2 regions of the Xenorhabdus bovienii SS-2004 genome follow, and region 1 is predicted to be linked to the other one. Evidence: predicted binding sites of a transcription regulator. Region 1 holds the regulator's gene; the other holds the start of a gene.
What was found. The regulator PurR, encoded in region 1, represses purine synthesis genes. The targets are predictions, from matches to a motif close to CANGCAAACGTTTGCNTG.
Positions count from the first base shown of each region.

Region 2: the regulator PurR is predicted to act here: its motif matches at 1,744-1,761, upstream of purH (bifunctional phosphoribosylaminoimidazolecarboxamide formyltransferase/IMP cyclohydrolase).

Region 1 is NC_013892.1:2,466,745-2,474,786, forward strand. Features, by position in the region: gene sodB (superoxide dismutase [Fe]) at 173-751, shown strand; gene purR (HTH-type transcriptional repressor PurR) at 1,226-2,251, shown strand; gene punR (DNA-binding transcriptional activator PunR) at 2,255-3,163, opposite strand; gene punC (purine nucleoside transporter PunC) at 3,287-4,468, shown strand; gene cfa (cyclopropane fatty acyl phospholipid synthase) at 4,788-5,939, shown strand; gene XBJ1_RS10565 (riboflavin synthase) at 6,019-6,666, opposite strand; gene XBJ1_RS10570 (MATE family efflux transporter) at 6,905-8,042, shown strand, end outside.
Region 2 is NC_013892.1:3,863,840-3,871,881, forward strand. Features, by position in the region: rRNA gene XBJ1_RS17135 (16S ribosomal RNA) at 1-1,303, opposite strand, end outside; gene purH (bifunctional phosphoribosylaminoimidazolecarboxamide formyltransferase/IMP cyclohydrolase) at 1,902-3,491, shown strand; gene purD (phosphoribosylamine--glycine ligase) at 3,507-4,790, shown strand; gene XBJ1_RS17155 (DUF1481 domain-containing protein) at 4,837-5,490, opposite strand; gene hupA (nucleoid-associated protein HU-alpha) at 5,541-5,813, opposite strand; gene XBJ1_RS17165 (YjaG family protein) at 5,998-6,588, opposite strand; gene nfi (deoxyribonuclease V) at 6,665-7,372, opposite strand; gene hemE (uroporphyrinogen decarboxylase) at 7,377-8,042, opposite strand, start outside.

The sequences.
Region 1 (8,042 bases):
TCCAAATCGCAGTTAAGTCGTATCTTTTTCCCTGTTATTTAGCTGAAAAGTTGTTAAGATAATTATCAAAATAGCAACATGATAATAAGCTTGAATTTGCTCTGCCCATGGTTGTCACCTTGTTAACCATGGCTTGTAGAGCCAAAAACCCGATATTAAAAAGGAGCATGCAATGTCTTTTGAATTACCAGCATTACCTTATGCCAAAAATGCCCTGGAACCACACATTTCAGCCGAAACTCTGGAATATCATTACGGCAAACATCATAACGCCTACGTTGTGAACCTGAACAATCTGGTTAAAGATACCGAATTTGCCGGAAAATCACTGGAAGAAATCATCAAAACATCCGAAGGCGGCATCTTCAATAACGCAGCACAAGTCTGGAATCACACTTTCTACTGGAATAGCCTGTCACCAAACGGGGGTGGTGAACCAACTGGAAAAGTTGCAGACGCTATTAACAGTGCTTTCGGCTCTTTTACTGAGTTCAAACAGCAGTTTACTGATGCTGCACTGAAAAATTTTGGTTCGGGTTGGACATGGCTGGTCAAGAAAGCTGATGGTAGCGTGGCTATCGTCAATACTTCCAATGCCGCAACTCCATTGACTGGTAAAGATAAACCTGTACTGACAGTTGATGTTTGGGAACACGCATATTACATCGATTACCGTAATGCGCGCCCTCAATATCTGGAGCATTTCTGGGCTCTGGTCAACTGGAAATTTGTTGAAGAAAATCTGGCTTAAGTTTTCTGAGATAAACGCTCAAGCCAGTTTGAAATAGCAAGGGTAGACTTTCCCAATTCCATAAGTCTTGGATAGCGAAAGTTTACCCTTAAAACAAAAGCAGGCGACGCTGCCCTTCAATTTTTTCTAGACCAGGCAAAGACTTGCTAGAGTAACAATCATTACTAATGCGCTACTGGCAGTCAATAATCCCAACTTCAAATCTATATCCATAAAACCCTCAATGTGAAAACTAAGGCCCCGCAATACCATAAACTTTAAATGGTTATTCACCCTATTACATAAAAAGCATCATTTGACATTTAGTGCATATACTTTATAGCATCGATTATTGCTTTCACTTTTGAGCTAGATCAGACAAAATTCAAGGTTTACCGCTAAATTATTGCCAGCCTTCATCCTATATAAATATACTGGCAAACGATTAACAAAGATCTATAAATTTAGACCATAAGGTCAGGAGTCTTTTTTATCATGGCAACGATTAAAGATGTGGCTAAACGCGCTGGTGTTTCGACCACAACCGTATCCCATGTTATCAATAAAACCCGTTTCGTCGCCGAAGATACAAAAATCGCAGTTTGGGCTGCCATAAAAGAATTAAACTATTCTCCCAGCGCCGTTGCTCGTAGTTTGAAGGTTAACCACACCAAATCCATCGGATTACTGGCAACTTCAAGTGAGGCACCTTATTTTGCCGAAATCATAGAATCCGTTGAAAATAGTTGCTATAGCAAAGGCTATACGTTGATTTTGTGCAATTCTCACAACAATCTCGACAAGCAGAAAGCTTATCTCGCAATGCTCGCTCAAAAGCGTGTGGATGGTTTACTGGTAATGTGTTCAGAATATCCTGAACAACTTTTGGGTATGCTAGAAGATTATCGCAATATTCCCATGGTGGTCATGGACTGGGGTGAATCTAGAGGAGATTTCACCGATGCGATTATCGATAACGCTTTCCATGGTGGTTATTTGGCCGGCCGCTATCTTATTGAACGCGGTCACCGTGATATTGCTTCCATTCCTGGACCATTAGCAAGAAATACAGGTGGCGGGCGTCATCAAGGTTTTCTCAAGGCACTGAAAGAGGCAAATATTGACATTCGGAATGAATGGATTGTGCAGGGCGATTTTGAGCCTGAATCTGGCTATCAAGCTATGTATCAGATCCTGAATCAGAAACATCGCCCCACAGCCGTTTTCTGTGGTGGCGATGTGATGGCAATGGGTGCAATCTGTGCAGCCGATGAGCTAGGTTTACGTGTCCCTCAAGATATTTCCATCATTGGTTATGACAATATTCGCAATGCACGCTACTTCACGCCAGCGCTGACAACCATCCACCAGCCCAAAGAACGCTTGGGACAGATGGCCTTCTCGATGTTACTGGACAGGATCATCAATAAACGTGAAAATGTACAAACTATCGAAGTGCATCCGCGTCTTGTTGAGCGTCGATCTGTTACAGATGGGCCTTTCATCGATTATCGCCGTTGACGATCAGTCCTCCTGCAACCATTCAGCATTAAGTGTTTCACTATCTCCAAGATAATCAAGCAACCAGCTTAATGCTGGTGAATGGCTTTTTTGCGACCATGCCAAGCAACATGGGCTATCAGGCAATGGTTGTTCAAGCTCAAGTGCGATCAATTTTCCGCGGCGGATAAGTGGTAATGCACGATGCTTGGGCACCATTCCTACACATAGACCATCCATCAGGCAAGCCAACCCAATATCCCAATCAGGCACAATCAATCGCCGTTGATTATCCAAAGCCCATGTATCACGCTTGGGCAGGCTGCGAGAAGTATCTTCCAGGCATAAACTGGAATAAGCTCGCATCTGGTCGTCATGCAATTTTTCTGCTATCGAAACCAGTTCATGTGCAGGGCTAGCAACGCATAACCACGGCATAAACCCCATATCCCTGAAACTGTATCGTTCTCCGACCGGAGAAGCGCGGGTGGCACCAATGGCGACATCAACCCGTCCATCTACCAGTGCATCCCACACACCATTAAAAACTTCAGGATAGATAAGCAACTCAATATCTGGAAAATGCCGGTAAAAATCCAGAATAAGTTGGAGCGTTCGTTCAGGTTTTACAACTTGATCAACGGCAATGCTGAACTGCCCTCTCCAACCATTAGCCACCTGCTGACATTGATGGCGAGTGTGATGCATTTTTTTGATAACAGAACGAGCTTCTTTAACAAAAATACCTCCCGCTTCCGTTAATTCTACATCACGGTGACGACGCTCAAATAAAGGTACAGCCAACCATTCTTCGAGTTGTTTTACCGTATAGCTGATAGCAGAAGGGACACGATGAAGTTCTGATGCAGCTGCACTGAAACTTCCTGTTCTGGCTACAGCATCAACAACTTCCAGCGAGTATTCAGACCACATATTTATTCCTTTCAATTTTTTTCATAACATGATGCAAATATTACCGTTTCACAAGTAAAAATCATGCCATATAGAATAAGCCTTGTATCTTCTTATCAATTACCACACCAAGTTATTAACACAATGACAACAAATAAAAATTCCATTTCATTCATGTTTTATCTCGCTGGCCTGAGTATGCTCGGCTATTTGGCTATTGATATGTATCTACCTGCTTTTGGAGTAATGAAAACAGAGTTAAATACATCAGAAAGTGCTATCAGTGCGAGTCTCAGCATTTTTCTTGGCGGTTTTGCCTTTGCTCAGTTGTTATGGGGGCAACTGTCTGACCGATTAGGAAGAAAGCCTGTTCTTATTATCGGCTTATCTCTGTTTTCCATTAGCTGTCTAGGTATGCTCTGGATAACTGATTCCACTCAACTGCTTGTATTGAGATTTCTTCAAGCGGTTGGAGTCTGCTCTGCGGCAGTTTGCTGGCAGGCTTTAGTTGTCGATCGGTATGATCCTGAACGTACTAAACGTGTTTTTGCCATGATAATGCCTCTGGTTGCCCTTTCCCCTGCACTCGCTCCTTTGGTCGGTGCATGGCTATTGTCACACGTTGGCTGGAAAATCATTTTCCTTGTCTTGATGGCTGTAACACTTTTACTGCTGATACCCACATTTTTCCTGACCAATAAACACAAAGCTATCGATACCGACTCTGATAAAAAGGGAGTTTCTTTCTTTACCTTATTGAAATCCCCAATATTCAGTGGAAATGTACTAATTTATGCTGCTTGCAGTGCTGGTTTTTTTGCTTGGCTAACTGGCTCACCAACAATTCTGGCCGATATGGGTTATGATCCTACAGATATCGGCTTGAGTTATATTCCTCAGACTCTGGCATTTATGGTCGGTGGATATGGTTGCCGTATTCTTTTGGAAAAAACCAAAAGTGAGACGGTATTTCCATTCTTACTGGCAGGTTATGCCGTCAGCATGGTGATCATTTATTTAATTTCCCAATTCTATGAACCTTCATTTATGGCTATTCTCATCCCTTTCTGCTTTATGGCAGCAATGAATGGTGCTTCTTATCCTATTGCTGTAGCAAATGCACTCTCTGTTTACCCTAAAAACAGTGGGAAGGCAGCAGCATTGCAGAATGCCCTGCAATTAGGGTTCTGTTTTGTCGCAAGCCTGATAGTCTCTGTATTCATGAAAAACCCTCTTTTATCTACCACAACAGTGATGGTTTCTACTGTTGCTCTGATGGCAATAGGGTATTGGTTGCAAAAGCAAAAATATGACAAGAAAGATTAAACATGAATTTAATAATCACGCCAAAAAATAATAATTAAGAACATTCTCATCTAAAGGTTGCGTCATAAATGTGACCTTTAGATGATTGTTTAAATATTATTTCACTCATATACTCATACAGGTTCATTATTATAAAAACTTGGAATTTGAGGCTTGTAAGGGCAATGAAGCTCTGTTTGCTTTCAGGATGAATGAGTATATATGTTTTTACTTAATGTTCTATATTATTTCCGAATAAAACCTTTTTGGTTTTAACATAATAAGTAATCAGCCACAAAGAGATACCTCAAAATTCCCTTGTATAAATATTGGAGAGTATATGAGTTCATCTTGCATTGAAGATAAAAAAATAATTACTGATCCGTGGCATAGAATCGCCAGTGAGTTGCTTCAAGAAGCTGATATTGAGATCAACGGCAAGCGCCCTTTCGATATACATGTCAAAAATCCAAATTTTTATAAAAGAGTGTTAAAAGAAGGCTCCCTTGGGCTGGGTGAAAGCTATATGGATGGCTGGTGGGATTGTGAACGTTTGGATGTATTCTTTCATAAAATACTGCGAGCTGGTCTGGAGTACCGCATTCCCAAAAATGCCAAGGATATTCTGAAAATCATTACCGCTCGCATATTTAACCTACAATCACCCAAAAGAGCCTGGGTTGTAGGGGAAGAACACTATGATTTAGGTAACGATCTTTTTACTCGCATGCTCGACCCTCACATGCAGTACTCATGTGGTTACTGGAAAGATTCAAACACACTAGAAGAAGCCCAAACCAGTAAACTCCGCCTGATTTGCGAAAAACTACAATTATCTTCAGGTATGACACTATTGGATATCGGATGTGGATGGGGTGGTCTGGCTGCCTATGCCGCAAAAAACTATGGTGTATCCGTCACTGGCGTTACTATTTCCGCAGAGCAACAGAAATATGCTCAGGAACGCTGTAAGGATATGGATGTGAAAGTCATCCTTGAAGATTATCGCAATTTGAACTTTCAGTTTGATAGGATTGTCTCTGTCGGTATGTTTGAACACGTTGGCCCTAAAAATTATGCTAGTTATTTCAATATCGTGCGCAAAAATCTGAAGCCTGATGGCCTGTTCCTGCTTCATACTATCGGCTCTAATCGTGATAAATTGAACGTCGATTCATGGGTGAACAAGTATATTTTTCCCAATGGTTGCCTACCTTCGGTTGCAAAGATAGCCAAAGCCAGTAATGGAAAATTAGTCATGGAAGACTGGCACAACTTTGGGGCGGATTATGACCGTACGTTGATGTCATGGTATGAACATTTCACCGCAAGCTGGAGCGAGATAGAACATAATTACAGCCCACGCTTTAAACGGATGTTCAGTTATTACTTAAATGCTTGTGCAGGTGCATTCCGTGCCAGAGACATTCAACTGTGGCAAATTATGTTTAGTCCACGAGGAATTGAAAACGGCCTGAGAGTTCCTCGGTAAGATGTTAACCTAAAAAGGTTGTACAAAAAGCTACAGAACCATATTTCTGTAGCTTTCCCCTGTAATGAGAAATGTTTTTTTATTCTTCTTCTTCCGTCTGTGACAATACTTTTTCTTGTTCTTTCTGCGCCATAACCCGTTCAACGGTATCTACGATTGCCTGTGTCTGTGGGTCAATCTCAATATTGACTTTCTGCCCAAGGCGTTTTTTACCCAGTGTCGTACGTCCCAGTGTTTCGGGGATCAAGTGAACACAGAATCGGTTATTCACAACATCTCCAATCGTCAGACTAATCCCATCAATACCAATAAATCCTTTGTGCAGAATATATTTCATCAACTGCTTATCATGAATGCGGAACCAAATTTCATGGTTATTTTCTGAAGTGAAAATTTTGGCAATTTCAGCCATCGTAATAACATGACCGGACATCAGATGCCCGCCAATTTCATCACCAAATTTTGCTGCTCTTTCCAGGTTAACTAAGTCACCTACGTTAAGATCACCGAGATTAGTCAAGCGCAGCGTCTCTTTCATCAAATCAAAACTAATCAGATTGCTATCGATATTGGTCACTGTCAGGCAACAACCATTGTGGGAAACGGAGGCTCCCGTTTCAATTCCGGGTAATAATTCAGCCGGAAACTTAACAATATGAGTTCGAAAATGCGCTTTTTCATCAATCGCAACTATCGGCGCTTTTCCCTGAATGATGCCTGTAAACATGGGAACCTCTTTCGTCATTTGCATAAATGAATTAGTTTAACCCACCCATCATTTTTAAACACTATTTCGATAAGTACGCGCTCTCATTGAGTATTAGTATCGCGCAGCGATTGGCTTAGTAAAACGAGTCCTATACAATATCCGCGTTAATAAGCGATTAATTTTTCAATAAAATCGTTTACCCGTAGAAATATTCTTTGTTTTTCTAATTAATTTTCAATCAAAAAAGGTGTAGTACGTGCAGAAATACTTAAATGAAGCGCGTAGTTTGCTCGCTCTGGGGATCCCAATCATCATCGCACAATTTTCACAAACTGCGATGGGTTTCGTCGATACAGTCATGGCTGGTAAAGCGGGTGCTGTCGAAATGTCTGCAGTTGCCGTCGGTACGTCAATCTGGTTACCAACTATTTTATTTGGTCAGGGTTTACTGATGGCCCTAACGCCGATTGTGGCACACATGAACGGTTCTGGTCAGCGAAAAAATGTGGCAGTTCAGATCCAACAAGGCTTCTGGCTGGCAACTTTTCTCTCTATTTTAGTTATAGCTGTTTTGTATAACTGCCGATTCATTATAGAGGCACAACACAATGTTGATCCTGTGTTGGCACAAAAAGCAATAAACTTTATCCATGCCATTATGTGGGGTGCTCCTGGCTATCTGTTCTATCAGACCCTACGCGGGCAGTGTGAAGGATTGTCGAAAACCAAACCCGCAATGATTATCGGCATTGTGGGATTACTGGTTAACATTCCTGTCAATTATATTTTCATTTACGGTAAATTTGGCGCACCAGAATTAGGCGGTGTGGGCTGTGGTGTTGCGACGGCCACGGTCTATTGGGTCATGTTCCTGTTACTACTTGCGTATGTAAAACACACGCCTTCACAGAAAGATATCCATACGTTCGATAATTTTACCGGCCCTAATTGGCGTACACAAAAACATATTGTGTTACTTGGCTTACCTATCGCACTGGCCCTGTTCTTTGAAGTCACACTTTTTGCTGTTGTTTCTCTGTTGGTATCTCCTCTCGGAGTCGCTGCCGTTGCTGGACATCAGATCGCACTCAATTTCAGTTCCATGATGTTTATGTTTCCCCTGTCATTTGGGATCGCAGCAACCATCCGCGTGGGCTATAACCTTGGAAAAAAATCGACTGAAGGTGCCAAAATTTCAGCTTACACAAGTCTTGCTGTCGGTTTGATGATAGCCTGTATGACCGCGGCTTTTACAACTTTGTTCCGCGAACCGATCGCACTTATGTATAACGATAACTATGAAGTTGTCACTCTTGCATCCCATTTGATGCTGTTTGCAGCCATTTATCAGATTTCTGATTCAGTTCAGGTTATTGGTTCCGGTGTATTGCGAG
Region 2 (8,042 bases), 1.4 Mb from region 1:
ACTACGACAGACTTTATGAGTTCCGCTTGCTCTCGCGAGGTCGCTTCTCTTTGTATCTGCCATTGTAGCACGTGTGTAGCCCTACTCGTAAGGGCCATGATGACTTGACGTCATCCCCACCTTCCTCCGGTTTATCACCGGCAGTCTCCCTTGAGTTCCCACCATCACGTGCTGGCAACAAAGGATAAGGGTTGCGCTCGTTGCGGGACTTAACCCAACATTTCACAACACGAGCTGACGACAGCCATGCAGCACCTGTCTCTCAGGTCCCGAAGGCACTCCGCCATCTCTGGCAGATTCTGAGGATGTCAAGAGTAGGTAAGGTTCTTCGCGTTGCATCGAATTAAACCACATGCTCCACCGCTTGTGCGGGCCCCCGTCAATTCATTTGAGTTTTAACCTTGCGGCCGTACTCCCCAGGCGGTCGATTTAACGCGTTAGCTCCGGAAGCCACGCCTCAAGGGCACAACCTCCAAATCGACATCGTTTACAGCGTGGACTACCAGGGTATCTAATCCTGTTTGCTCCCCACGCTTTCGCACCTGAGCGTCAGTCTTCGTCCAGGGGGCCGCCTTCGCCACCGGTATTCCTCCACATCTCTACGCATTTCACCGCTACACGTGGAATTCTACCCCCCTCTACGAGACTCTAGTCAACCAGTTTTAGATGCCGTTCCCAGGTTGAGCCCGGGGATTTCACATCTAACTTAATTGACCGCCTGCGTGCGCTTTACGCCCAGTAATTCCGATTAACGCTTGCACCCTCCGTATTACCGCGGCTGCTGGCACGGAGTTAGCCGGTGCTTCTTCTGCGGGTAACGTCAATCAACAACGCTATTTACGCTGTTGCCTTCCTCCCCGCTGAAAGTACTTTACAACCCGAAGGCCTTCTTCATACACGCGGCATGGCTGCATCAGGCTTGCGCCCATTGTGCAATATTCCCCACTGCTGCCTCCCGTAGGAGTCTGGGCCGTGTCTCAGTCCCAGTGTGGCTGGTCATCCTCTCAGACCAGCTAGGGATCGTCGCCTAGGTGAGCCTTTACCCCACCTACTAGCTAATCCCATCTGGGTTCATCCGATGGCGTGAGGCCCGAAGGTCCCCCACTTTGCTCCAGAGAGGTTATGCGGTATTAGCCACCGTTTCCAGTGGTTATCCCCCTCCATCGGGCAGATCCCCAGACATTACTCACCCGTCCGCCGCTCGCCGGCAGGGAAGCAAGCTTCCCCCCCGCTGCCGCTCGACTTGCATGTGTTAGGCCTGCCGCCAGCGTTCAATCTGAGCCATGATCAAACTCTTCAATTAAAAGTCTGATGCTCAAAGAATTGTTACTGTTATTTCGTAATGAATTAACTGTTTTAGTCACTCTTTAAGACTTTAAAGTTTTCGGCATCTTGCGATGCTGTCGATACTGTCTTGTGAGTGCCCACACAGATTGTCTGATTAAATTGTTAAAGAGCGGTCCGACCGGAGCAGGGCTCCGTGCCGTGAGGCTGCGTATCTTACGCTTTCCTCGCCGGGTGTCAAGCCTTTATTTTCAGGGCTTTTCTCCCGCTGTCCTCGGCGGCGTGTCTTCGCTCAGCGTCGGTCAGTGGTGGCGCATTATAGGGACTTTTCCGTGCCTGACAATAGTTTTTTTCATAAAAGATTATCGTTTGCTGCATTACACAGCAAAAGGCTGATTTATACCTACTTATACACAAATTTATCCACAAATGGATATTTCGGTAAAATTTGTCGAGCATCACGCAAACGTTTTCGTTACAATTATCGCAGGAAAAAACACCACGTGATTTTTTCTGATTGTTTTGAAATGTTATTGCGAATGCCATTTTTTCTCTCAATACCCGGTTTTTTTCTCAATAGCACAGTCTTGTTTTATGAAATTCAAGGGATCACACCAATGCAACAGCTTCGTCCAATCCGTCGTGCCCTGCTGAGTGTTTCTGACAAAGCGGGGATTGTTGAATTCGCCAAAGCCTTATCCAGTCGCGGTATCGAACTGCTTTCAACGGGCGGCACCGCACGCCTGCTGGCGGAAGCAGGGCTGAATGCCACTGAGGTTTCTGACTATACGGGCTTCCCCGAAATGATGGATGGACGAGTTAAGACGCTTCATCCCAAAGTACATGGCGGCATCCTTGGCCGACGTGGGCAGGATGATGAAGTCATGTCACTACACCAGATTTCCCCGATTGATATGGTAGTCGTCAATCTTTACCCTTTTGCACAAACTGTTGCGAAGCCAGATTGTCCTCTGGAAGATGCTGTTGAGAATATCGATATCGGTGGCCCAACAATGGTTCGTTCTGCCGCCAAGAACCATAAAGATGTCGCGATTGTGGTCAACAGTCAGGATTACGGCAAGATTATTGAAGAAATGGATAGCCATCAAAATTCCCTGACCCAGCTAACTCGTTTTGATTTAGCGATCAAAGCCTTTGAGCATACCGCGGCTTATGACAGTATGATTGCCAATTACTTTGGCAAACTGGTTCCTGCTTATCATGGTGAGACGAATCAGCCATCAGGCCGTTTCTCCCGTACACTCAATCTGAACTTCATTAAAAAGCAGGATATGCGCTACGGTGAAAATAGCCATCAAGATGCTGCCTTCTATATAGAGGAGCAAATTGCCGAAGCTTCTATTGCCACAGCAACACAGTTACAGGGTAAGGCACTCTCTTACAATAATATTGCTGATACCGATGCTGCTCTGGAATGTGTGAAAACGTTCGCCGAGCCAGCCTGTGTAATTGTCAAACACGCTAACCCTTGTGGCGTTGCGGTTGGTACAGACATTCATACAGCCTATGACCGTGCATTTAAAACTGATCCAACCTCTGCATTCGGTGGCATTATTGCTTTTAACCACGAGTTGGATGCCGATACTGCCAAGGCGATTATTGAGCGTCAGTTTGTCGAAGTTATTATTGCGCCTTCTATTAATGAAAAAGCTCTGCCAATTCTGGCAACCAAACAAAATGTTCGTGTTCTGGCGTGTGGCGAATGGCATTCGCCAGTTGCTGGTCTAGACTTTAAGCGCGTCAATGGCGGCTTACTGGTTCAGGATCGTGACTTAGGTATGGTGGCAGAAGCTGATCTGAAAGTGGTTTCCAAGCGCAAGCCAACAGAACAAGAAATGCGGGATGCGCTGTTCTGTTGGAAAGTAGCGAAGTTCGTCAAATCCAACGCAATTGTTTACGCCAAAGATAATATGACCGTTGGTATTGGTGCAGGCCAGATGAGCCGTGTTTACTCTGCCAAGATTGCAGGTATTAAGGCTGCCGATGAAGGATTAGAAGTTCAAGGCTGTGCCATGGCATCCGATGCCTTTTTCCCATTCCGTGATGGCATTGATGCGGCTGCGGCAGTCGGGGTGAGCTGTGTGATCCAGCCGGGTGGTTCCATTCGCGATGATGAGGTGATTGCTGCTGCTGATGAGCATGGTATCGCCATGATTTTCACTGGCATGCGTCATTTCCGCCATTAATAATAGGAGCGCCAGATGAATATATTGATTATTGGCAATGGCGGAAGAGAACATGCACTGGCATGGAAAGCAGCGCAATCTCCTTTGGCAGATAAGGTTTACGTTGCACCGGGTAATGCAGGTACTGCACTGGAAGCAAATCTGGAAAATATAGACATTGCTGCGACAGATATTGCTGGATTGTTGGCTTTTGCTCAAAGCCAACATATCGGTCTGACTATTGTGGGGCCAGAAACTCCGCTAGTTATCGGTATCGTTGATGCTTTCCAGCAAGCAGGGCTGACCATTTTTGGCCCGACCAAAGCCGCCGCCCAGCTGGAAGGCTCTAAAGCCTTCACTAAAGATTTTCTCGCCCGCCATCAGATCCCGACCGCGGCCTACCAAAATTTCACGGAAATTGAGCCGGCATTAACCTATCTGAAAAAGATGGGAGCCCCCATTGTCATTAAGGCAGATGGTCTGGCAGCCGGTAAAGGTGTTGTTGTCGCGATGACAATGGAAGAAGCACAGAATGCGGTTAAAGACATGCTGGCAGGAAATGCGTTCGGAGATGCCGGGCATCGTATTGTCATTGAAGAATTTCTGGATGGAGAAGAAGCCAGTTTTATCGTCATGGTAGATGGTAAAAACGTAGTTCCCATGGCAACCAGCCAAGATCACAAGCGAGTCGGTGATGGCGATACCGGCCCCAATACCGGGGGAATGGGAGCTTATTCACCTGCTCCAGTGGTAACAGATGAGGTTCACCAGCGTGTCATGGAGAAAGTCATCTACCCTACTGTAGAAGGAATGGCTGCCGAAGGTCATACCTACACCGGCTTTCTTTATGCAGGTTTGATGATCGATAAGCAGGGAGAGCCAAAAGTCATCGAATTTAACTGCCGCTTTGGTGATCCTGAAACGCAGCCGATCATGATGCGCCTGCGTTCTGATCTCGTCGAACTGTGTCTCGCTGGAGCACAAGGCCAGTTAAGCGGAAAAACATCCGAATGGGACACCCGTCCGGCATTAGGTGTCGTACTGTCCGCAGGCGGCTACCCGGCCAATTATGTCAAAGGTGACGTTATCAGCGGCCTGAATCAGGAAACGGATACAGACGAAAAGGTTTTTCACGCAGGCACTGCTTTCAAGGATAAAGACGTCGTAACAGCAGGAGGCCGTGTTTTGTGTGTCACCGCGCTGGGCGACGATATCGCAGAAGCACAGAAAAAAGCTTACTTGAGAGCTGAGAAAATTGGCTGGCAAGGATGTTTTTATCGGAAAGATATTGGATACCGAGCCATTGCCCGTCTGAAATAAGTTAATGCAGAACCGATAGAATAAACAACCGACGAAAGTGACAGAATTACAGTTTATCTTTCGTCGGTTCCCAACGACAAAAATCATCATTGGCTACCAATAGTAACTGTTTTCCTTCTGGCGCATCCAGCCATGCAATGGTCAATATGCCAGCACTATTCTTTTCCCTTCCCTTGAGCCATGCCCGATCTTCAGGCTCAAATTGAATGGATAATTGTTTCTCCGAACAAGTAGTTACTTTACCATCCTGCCAATGTCCCTGTACCAGATGGACATTTCCGGCAATTAAAGCGTCACTGATTTCTTTTATCCGTTTGGCATCAAACCGCAAACGGACAATCTCATCGTTGGAAAGTGGTTCATTGTGTTCTTTTGTCTGCCGCTGCATAAAAATAACCTTGTTATCTTTATCAATCCGCAATGTTTCTTCTATTGGATGACTATCAAGTACAGAGCGGCGGATCTGCCACAAATTACCGTAACGGTATTCATAGAAAGTCACAGAGGTATCTGTATTACGGTAAGGGCTGTAAACACTCATAATGACTTGAGGATTACTGTTTTGATCATTCAAGCGCCATAAACGGATAACACCTCCGTCTGTAATAAAACCACTGGCACTGAAGAGTGGAACCTTGGGTTGAACCGAGCAGGCGCTGAGCAATGAGATAAAACCCAATGCTAGCAGCCCCTGTAGCATCAACAAAAGGGGCGTTAAATTCCCCTCTATCTTCTTTTTTCGCAATACGATTACTTAACTGCGTCTTTCAGTGCTTTACCCGCAGAGAAAGCAGGTACGTTTGCTGCTGCAATTTTAATTTCATTACCAGTCTGTGGGTTACGACCAGTACGTTCTGCACGATGATTAACTTTGAAAGTACCAAAGCCCACCAGTTGCACTGAATCACCATTTCGCAGAGATTCAGTGATTGCATTCAGAGTTGATTCCAGAGCAGTTTTTGCCTGAGTTTTAGTCAGACCAGCTTGTTCTGCGATTGCATCAACTAATTCAGTCTTATTCATAGATTATCCTTACAGTGTGTTTATCGTTTGCAAAGCATCGAGTGCGACGGATATGCCGATTTGACAGCACCCCTGCATACACGCACCGATAGCCACTTCTTTTCACCCCCAATGTAGAACAGAGTGAGGGTAAATGTGAAGTCTTTAAATCCGGCAATTCAAGCACTAAGTCATGTTTTCTGAGTTATTGCTCCAAATTTATACCGATGTTGCTAACCTTAGTCTCGCGAAGGTCAGCCCTTAATCCTTTAATTAATTCTATATCCCGTTCTTCGCAGTCTGCCAATAAACGGTAAATTTCCCATTGAATATCCCATTCCTCTTCAATGGCAGGCAATGCCTTTAACTCATCCTCAGTCATTTCTCTACCGGCCTGCGTCATTTCCAGCATAGCAACGGTACGGATAGATGTTTCACTGACGGCTATTGCATGTTCTAACGTTGCACCGCTCAAACGAGAATGAATGACTTCACTTAATGCAATGCACGCATCAATTGCTGGATACACACCATAAATATCATAGCTATCTGCTGATGGAATAATGGTCTCTAATTTTTCCAGCTGACTATCAAAATTTACTTTTGCATCTTTGACGATCAATGTCTCCCACGCCAGATCTAAAATACGACGATACTGGGCGGGGTCAGCAAACCCTGTCTGACGACAAAACACCTGATAATTTGGATACATTCGCTCACATAGACTAGCCATAAAAGTCCAATGTTGCCAACTTTCAAATTTCTCTAATCGCAGGTGGATCGGGTTTCTTAACATTAGCCGTTACTCATGATGCCTAATTTGCGTCGAAGTTTACCTGAAAATCAAGAATATCCACACATTTCCGCTGCAATTATAGATTTTTCTGCATTGTTTGCTTAAAAAACAATCTATTTGAGGCAATCCCATCCGCCCAACGGGTCGGCTCAGGCAGTCTATATCCCTTCATGCACTGTTCAACCCAGAAGACCGCACTGTCAAGGCTGACCTTATGACCAATGGAAATATAGAGCGGATTGCACCTTTTTTTACTTCGCCATACAACGCCAATCTGCTCCGCATGATCCATCAATGATTGATAACTTCCCACCGCATCTCCCACAGGCGGGTGCTCACCACACAGACGGCTTTTAGCCACACCGATAGTCGGGATATCCGCCAATAAGCCAAAATGGCTGGCGACACCAAAACGCCGAGGATGAGCAATTCCCTGACCGTCTACCATTACCAGATCCGGCCGTAGGCTGAGTTTTTGCCATGCTGCCATCAGCGCGGGGTATTCACGAAATGAGAGTAGACCAGGAATATAAGGAAGCACAGTATCAATTCTGGCGACCTGATACTCTAGCAATTCAAGCGAAGGATAATGCAGGACAGCAATAGCGGCACGAGTCACCGTACCGTTTTTTTCAAACCCGACGTCAGCGCCGGCAATTAATTCTGGCATAAAAGGCGTAGACGCAGGCATTGCGGAAGTAGAAGTCGTCATGAAAGAATCATGACGGATAACCTGCCGTGCTTTTTCTATTTGTTCCTGGCGTAACGCCTTTGTATCAATCATAAAGTCATCGGTGATATTTTTCTGAAAGTCTGTGTACCGCTTCGACGAATGCGCCAGCATGTTCCGGTGGGACATCCTGATGAATGCCATGCCCCAGATTGAAAACATGCCCATTACCCGTACCAAAATCCTGCAAAATCGTCGAAACTTCCTCTTCAATTCGCGCTGGAGCAGCATACAGCATAGATGGGTCCATATTGCCCTGCAAAGCGACTTTATCGCCTACACGACGACGGGCATCTGCGATATTCGTTGTCCAATCAAGCCCAAGGGCATCACAGCCAGTTGCCACCATCGCTTCGAGCCATTGTCCGCCCCCTTTGGTAAACAAGGTGACAGGCACACGACGGCCATCATGTTCGCGGATCAATCCGTCAACGATTTTATGCATATATTGCAGCGAAAACTCCCGATAATCGCGATGAGACAGAACACCACCCCAAGTATCGAAAATCATGACAGACTGTGCTCCTGCTTTTATTTGCGCGTTCAAATATAGAATAACGCTGTTTGCCAATTTATCCAGTAACAGATGCAACGTAGCAGGTTGGGCATACATCATGGATTTTATTTTGGTGAACGCCTTACTGCTTCCCCCTTCGACCATATACGTCGCCAGTGTCCACGGACTACCCGAAAAACCTATCAGAGGAACTTGGCCTGCCAGTGC